DNA from 3 places in the Marinobacter sp. Arc7-DN-1 genome. Region 3 is predicted to be linked to each of the others. Evidence: predicted binding sites of a transcription regulator. Region 3 holds the regulator's gene; each other region holds the start of a gene.

Region 1 (7,415 bases), 950 kb from region 3:
GCCACTGACATGGGCGTGTTCGGGAAGGTCATCAAGGATCCTGCGACCCATGAACTCCGCGAGGGAGACCGGGTGGAGCTCTACCGACCGCTCAGGATCGACCCGAAACAGGCGCGCCTGAATCGGGCGAAGAAGAAAGCCTGAGCTCAGTAAGCCGGGGTTTCTTCGAGCAGCTGTGCTTCGTAATGGGCGTATTGATCGCCTTCGTAATAAACGATGATTCGCTGCTCCGTGATATCGCCACCTTCCCGCTGAAACGTATACACATAGTATTCCCGGGAGAGATCGACCGGGTTCAGCATGAGTGGTGTTCCCATCACTGCATGCACCTGGCTGCGGGACATGCCCTCGGACAGTTGCGACAGCTCATCATCGGTTACGATGTTTCCCTGTTGGACGTTGATCTTGTAAACGCCCGGGAAACCACAACCGGATAGAACGAGAGTGAGAATGAGAGCTGTGAGCTTTTGCATCGCCGGGGGAAATCCTCTATCTTGAAATCGCCTGCCCGAGGCAGGTGTGACACGGGTTAACCGTTTACGTTTAATGGCGGCTTCATCATACCGGAAGCCGTGAGGCACACCAAAGAGTGAATAGTAACATGTCATCTGAAAACGCCGAATTACGAAAAGTCGGTCTGAAAGTGACTCTGCCGAGAGTGAAAATCTTCAACATACTGGAGACGGCCGAAGAGCATCATCTCAGCGCCGAGGATGTTTACAAGAAGCTTCTGGATCAGGGGGATGACGTGGGGCTGGCGACGGTCTACCGGGTGCTGACGCAGTTTGAGGCGGCAGGGCTGGTGCTGCGCCACAACTTTGAAGGCGGCCATGCCGTTTTTGAAATGGCCGGTGATGATCACCACGATCATATGGTTTGTACTCAGACCGGTGAGGTTATCGAGTTCTTCGATGAAATGATTGAAGAGCGTCAGAAGAAGATCGCCAAAGAGCGCGGTTACGAAATCGTGGACCACAGTCTGATTCTTTACGTCAAGCCGATCAAATCCTGATTCCGGCCCGCGGAAGCGCCAGGTAGAAGGAAGCGCCAGGCAGAAAAAGGGGGCGGGTGTTCAGGCCCGCCCCAACAGCTCTCAGGATCGAGAGGGGTAGAGGTTTGGTTCTTTCGGGTCAGTGGTGAGTTGCCTGACCCTTTGAAAACATTTCCCTGGCATGAGCGATCGTATGGTCTGTCATGTCCACACCGCCCAGCATTCGTGCCACTTCGCTGATTCTGCCCTGGTCGTCCAGTGTTTCGATTTTTGAGAAGGTGGCATCCTTATCAGTGAACTTGCTGACGAACAGGTGCTGATGGCACTGGGCCGCGACCTGCGGCAGGTGGGTGACACAAAGCACCTGACCATTGCTCCCCAGTGTGCGCAGCAGCCGGCCAACCACTTCGGCAGTGCCGCCGCCGATACCGACATCCACTTCGTCAAAGACCAGGGTCGGTGTGGTTGAGGTCTGGGCGACCACCACCTGAATCGCGAGACTGATACGTGACAGCTCGCCGCCGGAGGCAACCTTGGCCAGTGGTCGTGCCGGTTGCCCGGGGTTGGCGCTGACCAGAAATTCAATCTCCTCCAGACCGTGGGCCGCAGGTTCTTCGCCGGTGTTGCGGTTCAGATGGGTGATGAACTGCATGTTGGGCATGCTCAGCTGGCCGAGCTCTGCGGCTACGCGCTGGTCAAGCTCGGCGCCAGCCTTGGCGCGTGCCTCCGACAGTTGGCCAGCCAGCGCATCGAACCGGCTGCGCTGGCTGGCCAGTTCCGCTTCCAGCTGTTCCAGGCTGCCTTCTCCCCCTTCCAGTTCGGCCAGTTCGGCGCTCAGGCGCTGGTGCAGTTCCGGCAACTCTTCCGGGGTAATCCGGTGCTTCCGCGCCATCTGGTAGATGGCGCTCAGCCGTTCTTCCACTTCTGCCAGCCTGGCAGGATCCGCCTCGTAATCCTCGACAAAGTGGCGCAGGTTGTCGCCGGCTTCGCTGATCTGGATCTGGGCCTCGTTCAGCATCTGGATGGTGTCGGCCAGTGCCGGCACGTCTACCGGAAGCTGTTCCAGCTGCTGCAGGGCCTGGCGGACCAGATCGGCGGCGCTGGTCTCGTCTTCCGTGCACAGCAGGGCAGCCTGATGGCTGTTGTGCAGAACCGTGTCCGCCTGGCTCAGCTGTGCCTGTTCCTGTTCCAGCTGCTCCTGCTCGCCACTTTCCAGTGCCAGGCGGTCCAGTTCTTCCACCTGGTAACGCAGCAACTGAAGCTTGGCTTCCGCTTCATCGGCGTTTTGCTGCCGTTCGATCAGGCGCTGGCGGATCTGGTTCCAGGTTTTCCACGCCTCCCGGGTATCGGCGGCCAGGGCCTCGGCGCCGGCAAACTCATCCACCAGTTTGCGGTGTGTTTCCTTGCGCAGCAGGGACTGGTGCTGGTGCTGGCTGTGGATGTCCATCAGCACGCCGCCAAGTTCCTTGAGGTGATTCAGCGGGCAGGGCTGGCCATTGATATAGGCGCGGGAACGGCCGTCTTTGCTGATAACGCGGCGAAGTATACAGTCATTTTCATCATCCAGCTCATGCTCTGCGAGCCACTCGGTTGCCTCGGGGATGGTGGATACATCAAATGTGGCCGTGATGTCCGCGCGCTTGGCTCCGTGGCGAACTGCGCCGGCATCCGCACGGCCGCCCATGGCCAGGCCCAGGGCATCCAGCACGATGGATTTGCCGGCGCCGGTCTCGCCGGTAAGTGCAGTCATGCCTTTGCTGAACTGGAGTTCCACCCGTTCGGCGATGGCGTAGTTGGAAACCGTGAGCTGGGTAAGCATGCAGATAACCTCCGCGACTTTCTGAAAACCGGTTGAGCAGTCTTATATTACTGTTCGATGCTGTGAATACATACAGTAACTGTGAATATATACAGGGTTTTTCCTGTTTGCAAACCTGTGATGTGATTTTCTTCAGGAATGCAGGCGCCGGTGGTTGAAACCTGAAAGCGGGGCCCCATATCCGTTCGCAACGACATTTTTCCGGCGCGCTGCGGCCGGAGCCCATGTTCAACCGGCCACAGAAAAGAAGGCCGCTGAAGACCAAGCAGGAGTAGCCATGAGCACTGATGAGAACCGCAACGAGCACGAGGAGCTGAACGAAGCCCTTGAGGCTGCCAAAGAGGAAGCCCGGACGGCTGAAGAGGATTCCACCGAAGGCGAAACGTCTGAGGTGGATGCGCTGAAGGCTCAGGTTCAGGAGTTCCAGGAGCAGATGCTGCGCTCCCAGGCCGAGATGCAGAACGTGCGCCGTCGTGCCGAGATCGATGTGGAGAAAGCCCACAAGTTTGCCCTGGAGAAGTTCGTCAAGGAGCTGTTGCCGGTTGCAGACAGCCTGGAAAAGGCGGTTGAGAGCACCGAAGGCCAGGAAGAGTCCGGCGAGCTGGTGGCTTCCATTCGGGAAGGCGTGGAAATGACGCTGAGCCTGTTCATGTCCAGCCTGAAAAAATTCAATGTTGAGCCGGTTAACCCGGTGGGCGAACCGTTCGACCCCCGGCAACACGAGGCCATGTCCATGGTGCCGGCCCCGGACGCCGAACCCAACAGCGTGGTGGCCGTAGTGCAGAAAGGGTATCTGTTGAATGGCCGTGTGGTACGTCCGGCCATGGTGGTCGTCGCCAAAGCAGAAGATGCACCAAAAATTGATGAGCAGGCTTGAAAAGCCGATTAAAGCGCCAATATAGCCATTAAATAGCGACAGCGGAGGCCGGGCCTCCGGGAAAGCATTCAGAAGAATTGGAGTGACTCAATGAGCAAGATTATCGGTATAGATCTGGGAACGACCAACTCCTGTGTAGCCATCATGGATGGCGACAAGGTCAAGGTTATTGAAAACGCCGAGGGTGATCGCACCACCCCGTCCATCATCGCCTACACCGACGATGGTGAAACCCTGGTTGGCCAGTCAGCCAAGCGCCAGGCGGTCACCAACCCGAACAACACCCTGTACGCCATCAAGCGTCTGATCGGTCGTCGTTTTGAAGACGACGTGGTTCAGAAAGACATCAAAATGGTGCCGTACAAGATTGCCAAGGCGGACAATGGTGACGCCTGGGTAGAAGTTAAGGGCGAGAAAATGGCGCCGCCGCAGGTGTCTGCAGAAGTTCTGAAGAAGATGAAGAAGACTGCGGAAGACTACCTGGGCGAGAAGGTAACGGAAGCGGTTATTACCGTTCCGGCGTACTTTAACGACAGCCAGCGCCAGGCCACCAAAGATGCGGGCAAGATTGCCGGTCTGGATGTGAAGCGTATCATTAACGAGCCGACCGCGGCTGCCCTGGCCTATGGCATGGACAAGAAGAGCGGCGATCGCACCATCGCAGTTTACGACCTGGGTGGTGGTACCTTCGATCTGTCCATCATCGAGATCGCGGACGTGGACGGTGAGCACCAGTTTGAGGTTCTTGCCACCAACGGTGACACCTTCCTGGGTGGTGAAGACTTCGACCTGAAAATCATTGAATTCCTGGCAGACCAGTTCAAGAAAGACAGTGGCATCGATCTGCGTGGTGATTCCCTGGCGATGCAGCGTCTGAAGGAGGCTGGCGAGAAGGCCAAGATTGAGCTGTCCAGCAGCCAGCAGACTGACGTTAACCTGCCGTACATCACCGCGGATGCGTCTGGTCCCAAGCACATGAACGTGAAACTGACCCGCGCCAAGCTGGAATCCCTGGTGGAAGACCTGGTTCAGCGCAGCCTTGAGCCCTGTAAAGTGGCTCTGCAGGATGCCGGCATGAAGGCCGCCGAGATCGACGAGGTTATCCTGGTTGGTGGTCAGACCCGTATGCCGCTGGTGCAGGAGAAGGTAAAAGAGTTCTTCGGCAAAGAGGCTCGCAAGGACGTCAATCCGGACGAGGCCGTGGCCATGGGTGCTGCTATTCAGGCAGCCGTGCTGTCCGGTGATGTGAAAGACGTTCTGCTGCTGGACGTAACCCCGCTGACCCTGGGTATCGAAACCATGGGTGGCGTGGCGACTCCGCTGATCGAGAAGAACACGACTATTCCGACCAAGAAGTCGCAGACTTTCTCTACAGCGGAAGACAACCAGACCGCCGTAACCATTCACGTGGTTCAGGGTGAGCGCAAGCAGGCTGCCCAGAACAAGTCCCTGGGCCGTTTCGACCTGGCCGACATTCCGCCGGCCCAGCGCGGTGTGCCGCAGATCGAAGTCACCTTTGACATCGATGCCAACGGTATCCTGAACGTGTCCGCGAAGGACAAGGCCACCGGCAAGGAACAGTCCATCGTGATCAAGGCTTCTTCCGGCCTGAACGATGATGAAATCGAGAAGATGGTTCGTGACGCCGAAGCCAACGCTGACGAGGACCGCAAGTTCGAAGAGCTGGTCCAGGCCCGCAACCAGGGCGACGCGATGGTGCACGCCGTTCGCAAGACTCTGAAAGAGGCAGGCGACAAGGTCAGCGACAGCGAGAAAGAGTCTATCGAAGCTTCCATCAAAGAGCTGGAAGAAGCTCTGGAGGGTTCCAACAAGGAAGACATCGAGGCCAAGACCCAGAAGCTGACCGAAGTCTCTTCCGAGCTGGCCCAGAAGATGTACGCAGATCAGGCCGAGCAGGCACAGCAGGCTGGTGGGCAGGAAGATGCCCAGGCAAAGCAGGCTGACGACGCCGTGGACGCCGAGTTTGAAGAAGTGAAAGACGACGACAAGCGATAAATCTGAAGTACATCAGGCAGTTGGAAAACGCGGGGGCATCTCCGCGTTTTCCGCGTTTAAAAACAGGGTTTTAACAGCATGGCCAAGCGCGATTATTACGAAATTCTCGGGATTTCCCGGGATGCGGACGAGAAGGAAGTCAAGCGAGCCTATCGAAAGCTCGCGATGAAGTACCACCCCGACCGTAACCCGGACGACAGGGAAGCCGAGAACAAGTTCAAAGAGGCCAGCGAAGCCTACGAAATACTGGCGGACCAGTCCAGGCGGGCGGCGTACGACCAGTTCGGTCACGCCGGCGTAGATGGTCAGGCCGGTGGTGGGTTCGGAGGCGGCGGAGCCAGCTTCTCCGACATCTTTGGTGACGTATTCGGCGATATCTTCGGTGGTGGCGGCGGCCGTGGCCGCAGCACCCGTGGCGCCGACCTGCGTTACACCCTGGAGCTGGACCTGGAAGAAGCCGTCAAAGGCAAAACCGTCCAGATCAAGATTCCCGGACATCGCGAATGTGAAGTGTGTGGCGGCAGTGGCGCCGAAAAAGGCTCCCGCCCGGAAACCTGCGGTACCTGTAAGGGTATGGGGCAGGTACGTATGCAGCAGGGCTTCTTTACCGTGCAGCAGGCGTGTCCCACCTGCCGCGGTTCTGGCCAGATCATCAAGAACCCCTGCCAGGCCTGTCATGGCCAGGGTCGGGTTCAGGAAGAAAAGACGCTCTCTGTTAAAGTGCCGCCCGGCGTGGATACCGGCGACCGTATCCGCCTGTCCGGTGAAGGCGAAATGGGGGTCGATGGCGGACCTCCCGGTGACCTGTACGTACAGATCGCCGTGCGCGAGCACTCCCTGTTCACCCGTGATGGCCGCAACCTCTACTGTGAAGTGCCCATCAGCATCGTGGATGCGACCCTCGGCGGTGAGCTGGAAGTGCCGACCCTGGATGGCCGCGTGAAGCTCAAGATTCCGCCCGAAACCCAGACCGGCAAGCTTTTCCGCCTGCGCAACAAAGGCGTTAACCCGGTTCGTGGCGGCCCCGCAGGCGACTTGCTGTGCCGGGTGATTGTGGAAACACCGGTAAACCTGACCAAGCGCCAGAAAGAGCTGCTGAATGAGTTCCAGAAGACCCTCGATGCCAGCAACGGAAGCGATCACGGCCCCAAGAAAACCTCCTGGTTTGAGGGTGTGAAGAGCTTTTTCGACGAAATGAAATTCTGACGGGCCAAGCTCTTAGGGTTCAACAAGGGTTAAAAAGGGAAAGCGAGCATGAGGGTAGCAATCATCGGCGCCGCCGGGCGCATGGGAAAAGTGCTGATCGAGGCCGTTGACGGTACCGAAGGCCTTGAACTCGGTGCCGCCGTCGTAGAGCCGGGCAGCAGTCTGATCGGTGCCGACGCCGGCGAAATGACCGGCCTTGGCAAAACCGGCGTGAAAATGGCCGGCAGCCTGGCCGACGTGAAGGATGATTTCGATGTCCTCATCGATTTCACCTTCCCGGACCTGACCCTGGAAAACGCCGAGTTCTGCAAAGCCAGTGGCAAGATGCTCATCATTGGCACCACTGGCATGTCCGACGCCGAAAAACAGCAACTGGCTCTGACTGCAGAATCCACACCCGTGGTGTTTGCGCCTAATATGAGCGTCGGCGTTAACGTCGTCCTCAATCTGCTGCGCACTGCCGCTGCGACCCTGGGTGACGACTACGACGTCGAAATCATCGAGGC
Region 2 (7,415 bases), 1.4 Mb from region 3:
GTGTATCACGGCCTGGTGAACTATCTGTACGAGGACAACCTGATCACCAAATCCGTACCGGGTGTCGGTTCGATGATGAAGTTCGGCAGGCGCATGGCCAACAGAGCGGTGCCGGGCCTGGATGAAACCTTCGAGCGGCGGCTCAAAATCTGGCTATCCGACAGCCTGCCGGGCCTGATCAGCCGCAGTGAGCAGTTCCTGCACCGGGCGCTGTCTGATGACGAGTTGCGGGACAGCGTGATGGCCGCCTGGGTGTCACTGGAGGACCGCACGATAGAGGAACTGCGTGAAGGTCTGGGGGAGGTCGAACTGCAGGAATTTGTGGTGCTCGGGTATGAGTTCTGGCTGCAGTTCCGCAAGACCGGGTACTTTGAAGGCTGTGCCTGGGCCGTGGTTTCCCACCTGTTTGTGAAGTACGGCGAGCATCCGATCACCGACCTGCTCAGGGACATGGGCGTCACCCGGGAAGTGGTGAAGGCGGAAGTTGATGCCTACGCAATTCCGGTTATAGACGTTTTACGGGAAGAGGGTTATGTTGAGGCCCTGGTTCGCCGGCGGCTCACGCCTTTTTACAAGTCTGCCGCGGCGCGCAAGATTCTCCAGCAGGAGGCCTGATTATTCCAGCCTCCGTGGACCGTTCTGGGAGGCGTGGTTTTGTTCTCGGACCTGTTCTGGGCCTATCTGGTTGCCATCACATTGCTCACCATGACGCCGGGTGTGGATACGCTGCTGGTGATGCGTAATGCCGGCCGCGGTGGCTTGAGGGATGGCTGTGTGACCAGCGTGGGCATCTCTGGTGGCCTGTTCATCCACGCGACTCTCTCGGCCCTGGGTATTTCCCTCCTGCTGGTAGAAACCGCCTGGGCATTTTCGGCGTTGAAGTGGGCTGGTGCCTGCTATCTGGTGTGGCTGGGAATCGGCTCGTTGCGTCTGGCCCTGAGGCGAGGGGGAGAGCCTTCGGTGCAAGCCGTGACGGTGGCGCGCCGGAGTGTCCCCCTGGTGACTTCTTTCCGGGAAGGCTTGTTGTCCAACGTGCTGAATCCGAAAACCGCGCTGTTCTATATGGCGTTGTTGCCACAGTTTGTTGACCCTGCCGGTAACGCCTTTCAGCAATCCCTGATGCTGGCTGGGGTCCATTTCCTGCTGGCGATGCTCTGGCAGTGTGGCCTGGCCTGGGTGGTGGTGAGTTTTCGGAGCCTGGGCGCGAATGCGCGGCTGAAGCGAGTGCTGAACGGGCTCACTGGCGGATTCTTTGTGGCCATGGGGGCGAAGCTGGCAAGCACCTGAGGCTTCCGGACACTGGGCAGGCAAAGAAAAAGGGAAGCCTCGGCTTCCCTTTACATTTAGTTACATTCAGTTCCGGTAAATCACTTCTCCAGATACTGGAGCTTGTTCGGCTTGCCATCCCATTCTTCGGCATCGGGCAGCGGATCTTTTTTCTCGGTGATGTTCGGCCATTTGGCGGCCAGATCGGCGTTAATCTCCACAAACTGGACCTGATCGGCAGGCAGCTCGTCTTCCGAGAAAATGGCTTCGGCCGGGCACTCAGGCTCGCACAGGGCGCAGTCGATACATTCATCCGGGTCGATTACCAGAAAGTTGGGGCCTTCGTAGAAGCAGTCTACCGGGCAGACTTCCACGCAGTCTGTATATTTACACTTGATGCAGTTATCAGTAACGATAAACGCCATAGTCAGATCCCTGGTCCAGTGGTCGGTCAGTCTCATCAGGAGCGCCGTCGTGGGCGCCACCGTTATGTTTTAGTGCGCGATATTGTAGGGAGCGACCCGCATAGCCGCAAGCGTTGGGCTGCTATAACCTTATTACACAGATCAATTTTCCGCTATTTCTTCATCAGGGCCTTCAGCTCGTACAGCCGATTCATGGCATCCCGGGGAGTCAGGCCGTCCAGGTCCAGCTCTTTGAGCGCTTCTTCCACGGCGCTCGGCTCAAGACTCGCGAACATATCGCCCTGGTAAGCCGGCTCACTCACATGCTTTGGAACGTTGCCGTGTGGTGCTTCACTCTGCTTATCATGAGCAGCGCCCGCCGGTGCCGCAGGCGTTGCGCTGCCCTCAAGGTGAGAAAGCTGAGTTTTGGCGTTGCGGATCACATCCTGGGGCACGCCGGCCAGCTTGGCCACCTGAAGCCCGTAGCTCTGGCTGGCCGGGCCATCATGAACGTTGTGCAGGAACACGATGCTGTCGTCGTGCTCTGTGGCCGTAAGGTGCACGTTCACCGCGTGTTGCAGCTCATCCGCCAGTTGCGTAAGCTCGAAATAATGGGTGGCAAACAGGGTGTAGCAACGGATTTCCCGGGCCAGGTGCTCCGCGGTGGCCCAGGCCAGCGACAGGCCATCAAAGGTACTGGTGCCACGGCCAACCTCGTCCATCAGTACCAGGCTGTGTTCGGTAGCATTGTGCAGGATATTGGCGGTTTCGGTCATTTCCACCATGAAGGTGGAGCGGCCACCGGCGATGTCGTCTGAGGAGCCCATCCGGGTGAAGATCCGGTCTACCGGGCCGATTACCGCGCGGTTGGCGGGCACGAAGCTGCCGGTATAGGCGAGCAGGGCAATCAGCGCAGCCTGGCGCATGTAGGTGGACTTGCCGCCCATGTTCGGGCCGGTGATCACCAGCATGCGTCGCTGGGTGTCCATCAGCAGATCGTTGGGTACGAAAGGTTCATCCAGTAATTGCTCGACTACCGGGTGGCGGCCTTCCTCAATGTCAAAGCCTGGCGCTTCACTGAATTCCGGCGCTGAAAAACGAAGTGAGGTGGCCCGCTCCGCAAAATTGCTCAGCACATCCAGCTCAGCCAGGGCCTGCGCCGCATCCTGTAGCGGCGCCAGTTGACCGGCTACGGTTTCCAGCACGTCATCGTACAGCCCTTTCTCCCTGGCCAGGGCACGGCTCTTGGCACTCAGGGCCTTGTCTTCGAATTCTTTCAGTTCCGGGGTGATGAAGCGTTCGGCATTCTTCAGGGTCTGCCGGCGGATATAATCTACCGGGGCCTGATCGGACTGGGCCCGGCTGATCTCGATGTAATAGCCGTGAACCCGGTTGTAGCCCACCTTCAGGGTGCTGATTCCGGTGCGTTCCCGCTCCCGGGTTTCCACATCCAGCAGGTACTGGCCGGCGTTCTCGCTGATGTTGCGCAGTTCGTCCAGTTCCTCGTCGAAGCCTTCCTGGATGACGCCGCCCTCCCGGATAACCACGGGCGGGTTATCAATGATGGCCCGTTCCAGGAGATCCGCCAGTTCGGGGTATTCGCCGATGATGGTGGCGAGTCTGACGATGTGGTGTGAGTTCACCGGTTTCAGCGTCTCCTGAAGATCCGGCAATGCCTGGAAGGCATCCCGCAGGCGGGCGAGGTCGCGCGGGCGCGCAGATCGCAGGGCTACCCGGGCCAGTACCCGCTCAATATCGCCAACGGCTTTCAGCAGATCGTGCACCGGCTCGTAATGAAACCCGTCGAGGAGTGCGGACACCGCCTGTTGGCGCTGGCGGACAATCTCCACATCCCGCAGCGGCCGGTTCAGCCAGCGCCGAAGCTCCCGCCCGCCCATGGAGGTTGCGGTGCGATCCATCACCCAGGCCAGGGTGTACTGATGGCCGCCCATCAGGTTGGTGTCGATCTCCAGATTGCGGCGGCTGGCGGCATCCATTATGACGGCTTCATCCCGTCGTTCGCGGGTAAGCTTGCGAATATGGGGCAGGGCGGTGCGCTGGGTTTCCCTGGCATACTGCAGCAGACAGCCGGCGGCACAAACCGCGAGATTCAGGTCCTCACAGCCGAAACCGGTCAGGTCCCGCACCTGCAGCTGCTGAGTGATCACCCGGCGGGCGGTGTCCAGTTCGAACAGCCAGGGTCCCTGGCGCCGGATTCCGGTAAAGCCTTCCAGTATTTCCTGATAGGGGAAGTCCTCGCTGATCAGGATTTCCGCCGGTCGCAGCCGCTGGAGTTCTCCTTGCAGGGCTTCCAGGTTCTCCAGCTCAGACACGGCAAAACGACCGCTGGAAATGTCCAGAGAGGCAAAACCAAACTGTTCCCGGTGGTTATAGATGGCCACCAGCAGGTTGTCCCGGCGGTCTTCGAGGTAGGCATCGTCACTCAGGGTGCCCGGTGTAACGATCCTTACCACCTGTCGGTCGACCGGTCCCTTGCTGGTGGCCGGGTCGCCAATCTGTTCGCAGATGGCGATGGATTGACCTGCCCGGACCAGGCGGGCAATGTAGCCTTCAGACGAGTGATAAGGAATGCCCGCCATGGGGATCGGGTTGCCCCCGGACTGGCCCCGGGCGGTCAGGGTAATGTCCATCAGCTCGGCCGCTTTCTTGGCGTCTTCGTAGAAGAGCTCGTAGAAATCCCCCATGCGGTAGAACACCAGTTCATTGGGGTGCTGACCCTTGATCTTCAGGTATTGCTGCATCATTGGGGTGTGCTTGGAAAGATCGGTCTGAGCTGCTGACATGGACGGGTCCGGATTGCCTTGCTTTGGATGAAGGCGTGAATTGTAAGAAAATAACGGCCGTGATGAAACGAAGGAGGTCATTATGCTGGCCAGCGATCACGAATTGGAAGAGGCGGGTAACCGCCTCGGTGAACGGCTGCTGGAACTGGAGCGTACTGTTGCAACAGCCGAAAGCTGCACGGGTGGCTGGGTTACCAAGGTGCTGACCGACCGGGCTGGTTCCTCGGCCTATGTGCTGGGTGGTCTGGTAACCTACAGCAACGACGCCAAGCAGGCCCTGCTGGGGGTAACCCGGAAGTCACTGGATGAACACGGTGCGGTCAGCGAACCGGTTGTGCGGGAGATGGTTGCCGGTGCCCTGGCGGCCACTGGCGCAGGTGTGGCTGTTGCCATCAGTGGCGTGGCTGGCCCCGGAGGGGGAGGCGAGGAAAAGCCCGTTGGTACCGTCTGGTTTGCCTGGGGCAGTACCCCGGCTGACACTGTAGCGGTGGTCAGGCACTTTGAGGGGGACCGGGACCAGGTCAGGCGACAGGCGGTTCTCTTTGCCCTTCAGGGGGTTAACGGGTTTGTGGATGAGCACTGACGGCTTTCACATCAAGAGGGGTTGGTCTCCTTTGCCGGTTATGTTTTAATACTGTTCAAATATACAGGGAATTGGCTGGTTACACTGTACGGATTCCCGATTCACTATTACGCTGCCGGAGTCCTCACGGCTCCGGTGGCCAGGGCGACAGAGGGTTTTGCACTGATGGAAGACAACCGCAAGAAAGCATTGAGCGCAGCACTTGGCCAGATTGAGCGCCAGTTCGGCAAGGGCGCCGTGATGAAAATGGGCGACCAGCCCCGTGAAGCCATTCCTGCGGTCTCCACGGGCTCCCTTGGGCTGGATGTTGCCCTGGGTATTGGCGGCCTGCCTTACGGTCGTATCTGTGAGATTTACGGTCCGGAAAGTTCCGGTAAAACCACATTGACCCTGCAGGTGATTGCCGAGGCCCAAAAGGCCGGTAAAACCTGTGCCTTCGTGGATGCTGAGCATGCCCTGGACCCGATCTACGCCGAAAAGCTGGGTGTCAACGTAAACGAGCTGCTGGTGTCCCAGCCGGATACCGGTGAACAGGCGCTGGAAATCTGCGATATGCTGGTTCGCTCCAACGCGGTAGACGTGATCATCGTCGACTCCGTTGCCGCCCTGACGCCGAAAGCGGAAATCGAAGGTGAAATGGGCGATAGCCACGTCGGCCTTCAGGCACGGCTGATGTCCCAGGCGCTGCGTAAACTGACAGGTAACGTCAAGCATGCCAACTGTCTGTTGATCTTCATCAACCAGATCCGTATGAAAATCGGTGTTATGTTCGGCAGCCCCGAAACCACCACCGGCGGCAACGCCCTGAAGTTTTACTCCTCCGTGCGTCTGGATATCCGCCGCATTGGCTCGGTAAAAGACGGCGATGAAGTGGTAGGCAATGAGACCCGGGTGAAAGTGGTCAAGAACAAGGTGTCACCGCCGTTCAAGCAGGCTGAATTCCAGATCATGTACGGCAAGGGCATTTACCACATGGCCGAAGTGCTCGATATGGGCGTGAAAGAAGGCTTTGTTGACAAGTCCGGCGCCTGGTATGCCTACAAGGGTGACAAGATCGGCCAGGGTAAGGCTAACGCCTGCAAGTTCCTGGAAGAAAACCTGGATATTGCCAACGAAATCGAAGCTGCGGTGCGTGATAAGCTGATGCCGAAGCCGGTCTCCAGGAAAGAAGCCGTTGAGGCACCGGCGGAAGCCAGCGGCGAATTGCTCTAAGCATCTGCGGGGGAGGTATGGATAGCAAAAAGAAACTGCTCATTGTTGCCCATGCGCCTTCCCCGAATACCCTCAAACTGAGGGAAGCTGTGGAGCAGGGTGCTTGCCATGAAGACGTCGGGAACGTTGAAGTAACAGTCCTTGCTCCCCTGGATGCCGGCCCTGAGGATGTTCTTGCCTGCGACGCGATCATCCTGGGTACCACCGAAAACCTCGGGTACATGAGCGGGGCTTTGAAGGACTTCTTTGATCGCAGCTACTACCCCTGCCTGGAGAAAACCCAGGGTTTGCCCTTTGCCTACTACATCCGGGCTGGTCACGACGGCACCGGTACCAACCGGGCGATCGAAAGTATCACTACCGGGTTGCGCTGGAAACGGATTCAGGACCCTCTGATCTGCCGGGGCGAATACCGGAATGAGTTCGAGGAACAGTGCCGGGAGCTGGGCACGTATGTGGCTGCCAGCCTGGATGCCGGGCTTGTCTGACGACGCGGAAATGGCTTAGCTGGCGAACCGGTTATAGAAGCCTTCGATTCGTGACAGGGCGTTGTCCACCGCTCGTGAATACCCTTTCTTGTCCCGGCAGTAGCTGAACTGCACGCTGATGCGATAACCGGTCTGAAACGGCTGGCAGTCCACCACCCGGGCGCATACCCTCGATTCACTGATGTACTTGCCGTCAAAATCCATGAATAGCCGGGCGCCCGGATCCACTGGCCTGGGGCACAGTATTGCCATGCCGTAGCGGTTAAGATCCAGACAGGTGGCGGGTGTGGCGGGCTTGCCACGGCTAAAAAAGCCGCGCTCCCGAAGTTGAACCTTCAGGCAGGAAGCGGGATAACGATCCTTGATTCTGCGATCTGCGGAATCACTGGTCATACGCTGGCATCCGTTGCGTGCATTGTATTTTTTGCCGGGAGATGAAGTGTAGTTCCGGAACAACTGCCTGAAAAATGAACGCTGGCAAAACTGTGAACTGACCAACAAATTCCTGCGCATTGTGCGCAACCCCAGAAATCTGCTCGCTGAACGCGACATGGCCGACTGCAGAATCTACAATGACCGGCCAATGAGTCAACCGTTACAGGACCGAACCTTGAAGTCACTGTCCCTGCACCAGCTTTACAAAGCCTGTGTTCTGAAA
Region 3 (7,415 bases):
CGGTATCCGGTTCCAGGCGTGCCAGTTTGAATCGGCGGGCGGCGTCCACAAAATTGCGGAAGATGCGTCTGTGCCCACTGTGGTAAAGCAAATACTCCGGATGCCACTGAATGCCCATCAGCCACTGGCCCCGAGTGTTTTCAATGGCCTGAACAAACAGATCGTTGTCGACGGCGGTAACGCGCAGGTTTCGGCCCAGGCGCTTGATGGTCTGGCTGTGAATCCGGTTGGCACCGATCACCGGGGAATCCATCACCTGCCGTAGCCGGCTGGGTTCAACCAGACGAACCGTCTGTAGTGGTAACAACAGAGGGCGATGCCGTGTGTTCACTCGCAGAGGTGTCACGTTCTGGCACAGGGATCCGTTGTGGAAAACGTTGATGAACTGGGCGCCGCGGCAGATGCCGAGCACAGGTATGCCAATTCTTTCCGCCTGCTCCAGCAGCGCCTGGTCGGTGGCATCCCGTTTGCGATCATAGCGCGCGGTTACCTGCGACTCCTGGCCATAGCGCTCCGGATGAACATGGGTGCCGCCGGAGAGCACCAGTCCGTCCAGTAGTGAGACGTCCACCCGGGAGCCCGGACGAATGTAGTAGGTCCGGGCACCATGCAGTCTCAGGCCGAGGCCGATCAGCCGATGTGCCAGGCTCTTTCGTGCGGGGCCGCTGATGCCGATGGTCAGTCCCGGTATTTCCGGTTCCCGGCCGGGGGTTTCAGGCGGCTCAGACATAGCCCTTCCTGGCCAGCCAGTCTTCGGTGGTTTCCTGCCAGCTGTGGGTCAGATTATGCAGGTTGAGTTTACCGCCTTCACGGAACAGAGCGCGCATCTCCGACAGATCGTCCGGATTGCTGGCTAATTGTTCGAGCACCACCCAGTCATTCCAAACGGATGAGAAATGCCAGCCCGGGTTGTTGATATCGCAATCCGGAAGCCGGTAATGCAGGGTTGGCCGGCTTTTGATTCTCGGGTCCCGAACGTGGCGATCCAGCCGTTCATGATCGAGATGGGCAAACAGGGGCAGAAGGTCCAGGGCCCTGTTCCGGGTTGGATTGAACTCCAGGTAATCGTCCATCAACTGCGGCAGTTCCGGCTGGTAGTCGTCTTCCATGAGCAGTTCGGTATATCGGCTGTGCCAGGGTTCGATATAGGTCGTGAACTTGCGGCTGACATCAAGCTGGTGCCTGGCCTTGAGCCAGTCGTACAGCAGGGTGAAGGCCTGGAAATAACGCACCAGCGTTGCCGGCCTGAGGTCCGGCAGCTCGGGATTGAGCTGGAGGCCGAAGGCGAAGTAGATCGCCTCACGGCTGCCAAGGGCGCCGGCCTCGCGGAGATTATCGACCAGAGATTCGACCGTTTCCAGACTGGTAAATGGCAGCGGCGGGCTGATGATTTCCAGTGGCACGATCCGTTCCGCGGCGGCATCGATCACATCCATGGCCTGGCCGCCCAGTTCCCGAATCGAACGGGGAAGCCGCTCATCGGCCAGATCAAGCTCCTTGATGGGGGCGGAATCCAGTTCAATCGTGAATTCACCCAGCTCTGTCTTCAGTGTTGTCACGTACCGCGACCGGAGGACCGGTGTTCCTCCCAGAAGCTTTGCGGCAAGAGCCACCAGTTCGTCGTAGCCCAGACCGGACATTTCAATTTCAACGCCAACCCTGCGCTCCTTTCCATCCGCGGTTTTCAGAACATCGGGCATCCTGCAGGCCTTGGTCCGTGTCATGGTGCTCCCTGGTAGGTAGTGAGTCATGGCCCCACCATATCACACCGGCATTGATCGTCATCCTTAAGCACTGGCAAGAAAATCAGGGTGTCGACTTTACACTGGATAAAACACTGTATATAGTCAAATGACTGTATATAAAAACAGGTTGGCCGGCGCCCCTCGGGGCACCCCTCTTTGAAAACGGACATACCGGCCCTGATCAAGCGGAGTCGCTCAATGAAGCTTACAGCAAGGCAGTCCCAGGTACTGGACATCATCCGCCGATACGTTGACGAGACCGGCTATCCGCCCACCCGGGCAGAAATTGCGGCCGAGCTGGGTTTTCGTTCAGCCAATGCCGCCGAAGAGCACCTGCGGGCGCTGGCCCGCAAGGGCGCCATTGAAATGGTGCCCGGGGCAAGCCGGGGCATCCGTCTGCCCGAGGCAGAAGAGGATCTGGGTTTGCCGGTGATTGGTCAGGTGGCCGCCGGCAGTCCGATACTGGCGCAGGAGCACATTGAGGATCACTGCACCCTTCGGCCGGAGTTCTTTTCACCACCGGCTGATTACCTGCTCCGGGTACGGGGTATGAGCATGAAGGACATTGGTATTCTGGACGGCGATCTGCTGGCGGTTCACAGCACCCAGGATGTCCATAACGGCCAGGTGGTCGTTGCCCGGGTAGGTGATGAAGTCACGGTTAAACGTTTTCGCAAGGAAGGTCCGAAAGTCTACCTGATCGCTGAGAATGACGAGTTCGCGCCCATCGAGGTAGACCTGAAAGAACAGGAACTGTTCATTGAAGGACTGGGTGTGGGTGTTATCCGCCGCTCTGATCTTCACTGATCAGGCCGGATAACCACGGATTTATTGACGAACGGGTGAATTATGGAACAACTGAGCTTTAACCAGAATCTGGCATACCAACACAGCGCTCTGTCCTGTTCAGTGCCGGCAGCTGCCGGCTGCGAGCAACGTTCCGTTATTCGCGCCCGACGCACTCAGGACGCCACGGAAGCGCCTGTTACCGGAAACGTGACTGAAATTATTCTGCCGCAGGGGCAGGTGGAAAACTTCCAGTTGCTGCTGCCTATGCTGACTCAGCTGAACCAGGAGAACCGCTGGCTGGCGTGGATTGACCCACCTCAAGCGCTGGTCAGCAAATGGCAGAAGATGCACGGGATTATTGCCGGCGAGTTGCTGGTGCTCCGCTCAACCACGGAATACCCTGCGCAGGAACTGGCTGAGCGTGCCCTGAGCGCAGGTACTTGCCATGCGGTTGTCATGTGGACCCGGAAACTGGGCCGTGCCGCCTTCGATTCCCTGCAAAAGGCGTCTGCACAGGGTAACAGCCACGGTGTAGTGTTAAGGCAGCGTTAATCGCTTAGTGCAGGGTGTAGGAGGGCTGGGCGTCCGGGGCGTCCAGTTCGTCATCTTCCCAGTCGATATCGTGTGCAACGTTGCCGACAGCTTCAATACCCGCGGCGATCATCGCCTTGGCAACGGACAGGTCGCGGTCTTCCATCATTTCCCGCGCTTCTTCCGAGAACGAGATCTTTACCAGCGGCGCACTGTCATCGTCGATGCGGCGCAGGGCATAGTCGCCATTGGTCAGTTGTACAATTTCAAAAAACGATGGTGACATTCAGTAAACCTTTCAGTTGTTGAGATCCGGATAATGGGCAGCCTTATGCGCTTACCATTCGCTATGCTGTTCTTCCAGATCGTCGGCAAAGTGTTTGACGGCATTGAGTGTGTTCAGCAACGCCGGAGCAGACCGGTCCGGGCCTGAGTCGGCGGATACTGCGATGATATTTTCCGTACTGACTGTTTTTCGGGTTGCCGGCGGCCGGCTCTGGGCCATTTCCAGCTGATCCAGATGGTTCCACCAGCTTCCGGCTCTGTGCTCAATCTCCCGCAGCCGGTTTACTTCGTTGGACTCCTCTCCGATTGCCTTGGCCAGCTCGCCCAGTGTTGAAGGCTCTTCAGACTTTTTCTGGTATAGCCGGGCAATCATTACCAGCAGCAGACGCCTGGACCTCAAGAGTAACTCCGTGGCCCCCTGTATCGCCGCTTCGCGACGTAACGCCTGCTCTGCTTCGTTAGGTGCGTGTTCCTCATTCCGATTCCGGTCCGTTGCACAGTCAAGTTGACCGAGCAACGTCCGGGCAAGGAACAGTTTCTGCGAAACCAGTGAATGCCATTGTGAGGCCATGAAACACCTGCGATCCCGGAACGTGGGCTTAACCCCGGAAAATTAATCCGCCACTGTACCATTTCTGACAGAAAATTTCTGCAGCTGTCTTTCGCAAAGGGCGGCAGAGAGGATTTACAATATCAGTTATTACCGTGAGCCGGTATTCTGGACTACCATGGAAACGACTTACGACCTCAAGGCGGAGCGGTACTGCACCGACGGCTTGGTTCTGGTTTAACGTTGATTTTAAAGGAGAATTAAATGGCAGATTCTCAGGCTCAACTGGAACACCTGGACCGGCTGATGGCAGATCTCGGTCGCGCGCTGGCGGACAGGGACTGGGACGCACTGGCACAGCTGAACAACAAGGTTCAGCCTGCAGTTGAGCCTCTGATGGCTGCCCTGGAGACTGGAGAGCTGGAACCGGAGCCGGTGCGGCACCGGCTGGAGCAACTGCAGCAGTTTATTGACGCTGCGGATGAATCTGCCCGCATTGCCCGCAAGGAAGCGGAAGCCGGCCTCAAAGGTGTCAACCGGAACCGCAGCGCGGCCAGGGCCTATCAAAACATATCTTCAAATCCGCGAAAATAGCGTCATAAAATTGACTCAGTCGTCCTTACAGTCTTAAATACCGCACAAATCCCTCAAGAGATTCTGTTGAATGTCTAAAAATAACAAAGTGCTGGTGCTGAGCGAGGATGATTCAAGATTGCGGGACATGGTCACCATTCTTGAATTCATTGGTGAGGAGCAGGTCCTTGCCGGCGACGAAGCGAAGGCGCTTTTGAGCAGTGGCGACGAGGAGAGCCTTTCGGATATTTCCACGGCGGTGGTGAACGGCGAAGATGCCGGTGCCGCCGACAACATTACAGCTCTGTGCAAGGCGGTTAAGGGGGTTCCTCTGCTTTTGCTGGGCCATCCGGAGCTCAGAGGCGTGTCCGATGATGACAGCGCCCGTATTATTGCCCGCATAGAATGGCCGCTGAACTATACCAAGTTCGTGGATTCGCTTTACCGTGCGCAGGTCTACCGGGATCAGTTCAGCCGTTCCCGGGAGCGCGGCCAGCAGCGAGGCCTTCAGCTTTTCCGGAGCCTTGTGGGCACCAGTCGCAAGGTTCAGCATGTACGGCAGTTGATGGAGCAGGTGGCCGACAAGGACGTGAGTGTCCTGATTACCGGTGAATCCGGTACCGGCAAGGAAGTAGTGGCCCGCAACCTTCATTATCATTCTTCCCGCCGTGACAAACCATTTGTACCCGTGAACTGTGGCGCCATTCCGGCCGAGTTGCTGGAAAGTGAATTATTCGGCCATGAGAAAGGCGCCTTTACCGGGGCGATTACCGCCCGGGTGGGGCGTTTTGAGTTGGCAGAGGGAGGCACCCTGTTTCTGGATGAAATCGGGGATATGCCGCTCAATATGCAGGTTAAAATTCTGCGGGTTCTGCAGGAGCGCACGTTCGAACGGGTGGGTAGCAATCGCACCCAGTCGGCGGATGTCCGGGTCATTGCAGCAACCCACAAGCACCTCGAGGACATGATTGAGGCCGGGGATTTCCGGGAAGATCTTTATTACCGGCTGAACGTGTTTCCGATCGAAATGCCGTCGTTGCGTGAGCGGGTGGAAGACATTCCCCTGTTGATTAACGAGCTGATCTCCCGGATGGAAAAGGAGAAGCGCGGCTCCCTGCGGATGAATTCGGCGGCGATCATGAGTCTCTGTCGCCATGAATGGCCGGGCAACGTGCGTGAGCTGGCCAATCTGGTGGAGCGACTGGCCATCATGCATCCTTACGGCGTCATCGGTGTGCAGGAGTTGCCCAAGAAATTTCGGTATGTTGACGATTACGATGAGAACCGGCCGGTTGAGGACACCGGAATGCCTTCGGGTATACCCGGGCTGGTGGGGCTGGATGCACCAGCGCTGCTGCCAGTGAACGGGATTGATCTGAAGGACTACCTCTCGAACCTTGAGAAGCAGCTGATCCAGCAGGCTCTGGACGAGGCGGGCGGCGTGGTCGCTCGGGCCGCCGAAAAGCTGCGAATCCGGCGCACAACCCTGGTGGAGAAGGTGCGCAAGTACGGGCTTCGGGAGGAGGAGTCCGAAGAGTCCTGAAACCTTTTTTAGGGGTGACAGCGTTTCCAGCAATGGCGTCAAAGGTTCGTAACCTGAGGCGCCGTTCTCGTTTCTGGCCGACGTAAAATTGTCATCCCCCTTCCAGGTAATTCCCTTTCTGTCTGAAATATATAGAAAAATTCAAGTTGGCACGGTGCTGGCTTAACAACCTGCAAACAAAGCATCCGAACAATACAGCCCAGGCCGATGGGCCGATCGGGGAGTCAGGTTATGAGTCAGGCACAGTTTGTGATTCAGTCCGAAGCGGGCGGCGCAAAGGCCAACGCGGCGGCGGACGTTAACGACAAGGTTACCGCGTTGTTTCCGCAACAGGACGATGAGGCGGTGGATTCCGCCCTGGAACTGTTTAACCGGATGTCGCGCCAGATCACCGACTCTTACCGCACTCTGGAATCCCGGGTTAACCAGTTGTCCGGTGAGCTGACCCAGGAATCGCTGCAGCGCCAGCAGGAGCTGGAGGAAAAGGAGCAGCTTGCAGACCGGTTATCTACCCTGCTCAATGCGCTGCCCGCCGGTGTGGTTGTGCTCGACAGCCAGGGCGTGGTGACCCAGACCAATCCCGCTGCCATCGCCTTGCTGGGGGAACCCCTGGACGGCGCCCGCTGGGTTGATGTGATCCGGCGCTGCTTCGCGCCGCGCCGGGATGACGGCCACGAGGTATCTCTGAGTGATGGCCGCCGGGTCAGCATTGAAATCCGGACCATGGAAAACCAGCCCGGGCAGCTGATTCTGCTCACCGACCTGACTGAAACCCGCCATCTGCAGGCACAGCTGGCCCACGCCCAGCGACTGACCGCCATGGGCAGGATGGTGGCGTCTCTCGCTCACCAGATTCGCACGCCGTTGTCAGCCGCCATCCTTTACGGTGGCCACCTCAGCCAGGAAGACCTGGATGAAGAGATGCGCCAGCGTTGCGCATCCCGTTTAATGTCCCGCCTGACCCATCTCGAGCAACAGGTGCGGGATATGCTGATTTTCGCCCGCGGTGAAACCCGGCTCGCCGAGGAGCTCTCTGCCGGCAAACTGGTTTCCGCATTGGCCTCAGCGGTCGAAGGGTTAAGGCCGGTACCCGGTGCGGAGGTGACCCTCCAGGATGACGTTTCCGACGAGTGCCGCCTGATGTGTAACCGCGACGCTCTTGTTGGCGCCTGCACCAATCTTGTCAATAACAGTCTCGAAGCCGGCGCCAGTCGCGTTGCTGTGCAGGTGGCGGAGGAGGCCGGAGAGCTGGTGATCCGGGTCCGGGATAACGGCCCGGGGTTTCAGCCCGCTGAAGCAAGCCGGCTGGCAGAGGCCTTCTACACCACCAAATCCCATGGCACGGGTCTCGGGCTTGCGGTGGTGCAGGCAGTCGTCAAGGCGCATCAGGGGCGCTTTG

Evidence for each region. The regulator LexA, encoded in region 3, represses DNA repair genes until DNA is damaged. The targets are predictions, from matches to a motif close to CTGTNTNNNNANACAG.
Region 1: a site for LexA is predicted at 2,890-2,905, ahead of recN (DNA repair protein RecN). Genes of this name have one in related genera too.
Region 2: a site for LexA is predicted at 5,109-5,124, ahead of recA (recombinase RecA). Genes of this name have one in related genera too.

The regions. Positions count from the first base shown of each region.
Region 1 covers NZ_CP031848.1:1,999,955-2,007,369, reverse strand. The annotation lists gene D0851_RS09435 (RnfH family protein) at 1-144, shown strand, start outside; gene D0851_RS09430 (outer membrane protein assembly factor BamE) at 147-473, opposite strand; gene fur (ferric iron uptake transcriptional regulator) at 602-1,012, shown strand; gene recN (DNA repair protein RecN) at 1,131-2,810, opposite strand; gene grpE (nucleotide exchange factor GrpE) at 3,088-3,687, shown strand; gene dnaK (molecular chaperone DnaK) at 3,778-5,703, shown strand; gene dnaJ (molecular chaperone DnaJ) at 5,782-6,909, shown strand; gene dapB (4-hydroxy-tetrahydrodipicolinate reductase) at 6,958-7,415, shown strand, end outside.
Region 2 covers NZ_CP031848.1:3,980,776-3,988,190, forward strand. The annotation lists gene D0851_RS18695 (hypothetical protein) at 1-615, shown strand, start outside; gene D0851_RS18700 (LysE family translocator) at 649-1,287, shown strand; gene fdxA (ferredoxin FdxA) at 1,368-1,691, opposite strand; gene mutS (DNA mismatch repair protein MutS) at 1,844-4,474, opposite strand; gene D0851_RS18715 (nicotinamide-nucleotide amidohydrolase family protein) at 4,557-5,057, shown strand; gene recA (recombinase RecA) at 5,223-6,269, shown strand; gene D0851_RS18725 (flavodoxin family protein) at 6,287-6,757, shown strand; gene D0851_RS18730 (PilZ domain-containing protein) at 6,773-7,150, opposite strand; gene D0851_RS18735 (Lon protease family protein) at 7,368-7,415, shown strand, end outside.
Region 3 covers NZ_CP031848.1:1,054,288-1,061,702, reverse strand. The annotation lists gene D0851_RS04945 (gamma-glutamyl-gamma-aminobutyrate hydrolase family protein) at 1-730, opposite strand, end outside; gene D0851_RS04940 (amidoligase family protein) at 723-1,724, opposite strand; gene lexA (transcriptional repressor LexA) at 1,944-2,552, shown strand; gene D0851_RS04930 (cell division inhibitor SulA) at 2,595-3,086, shown strand; gene D0851_RS04925 (hypothetical protein) at 3,091-3,351, opposite strand; gene D0851_RS04920 (DUF6586 family protein) at 3,403-3,921, opposite strand; gene D0851_RS04915 (SOS cell division inhibitor) at 4,165-4,494, shown strand; gene D0851_RS04910 (sigma-54 dependent transcriptional regulator) at 4,565-6,016, shown strand; gene D0851_RS04905 (sensor histidine kinase) at 6,248-7,415, shown strand, end outside.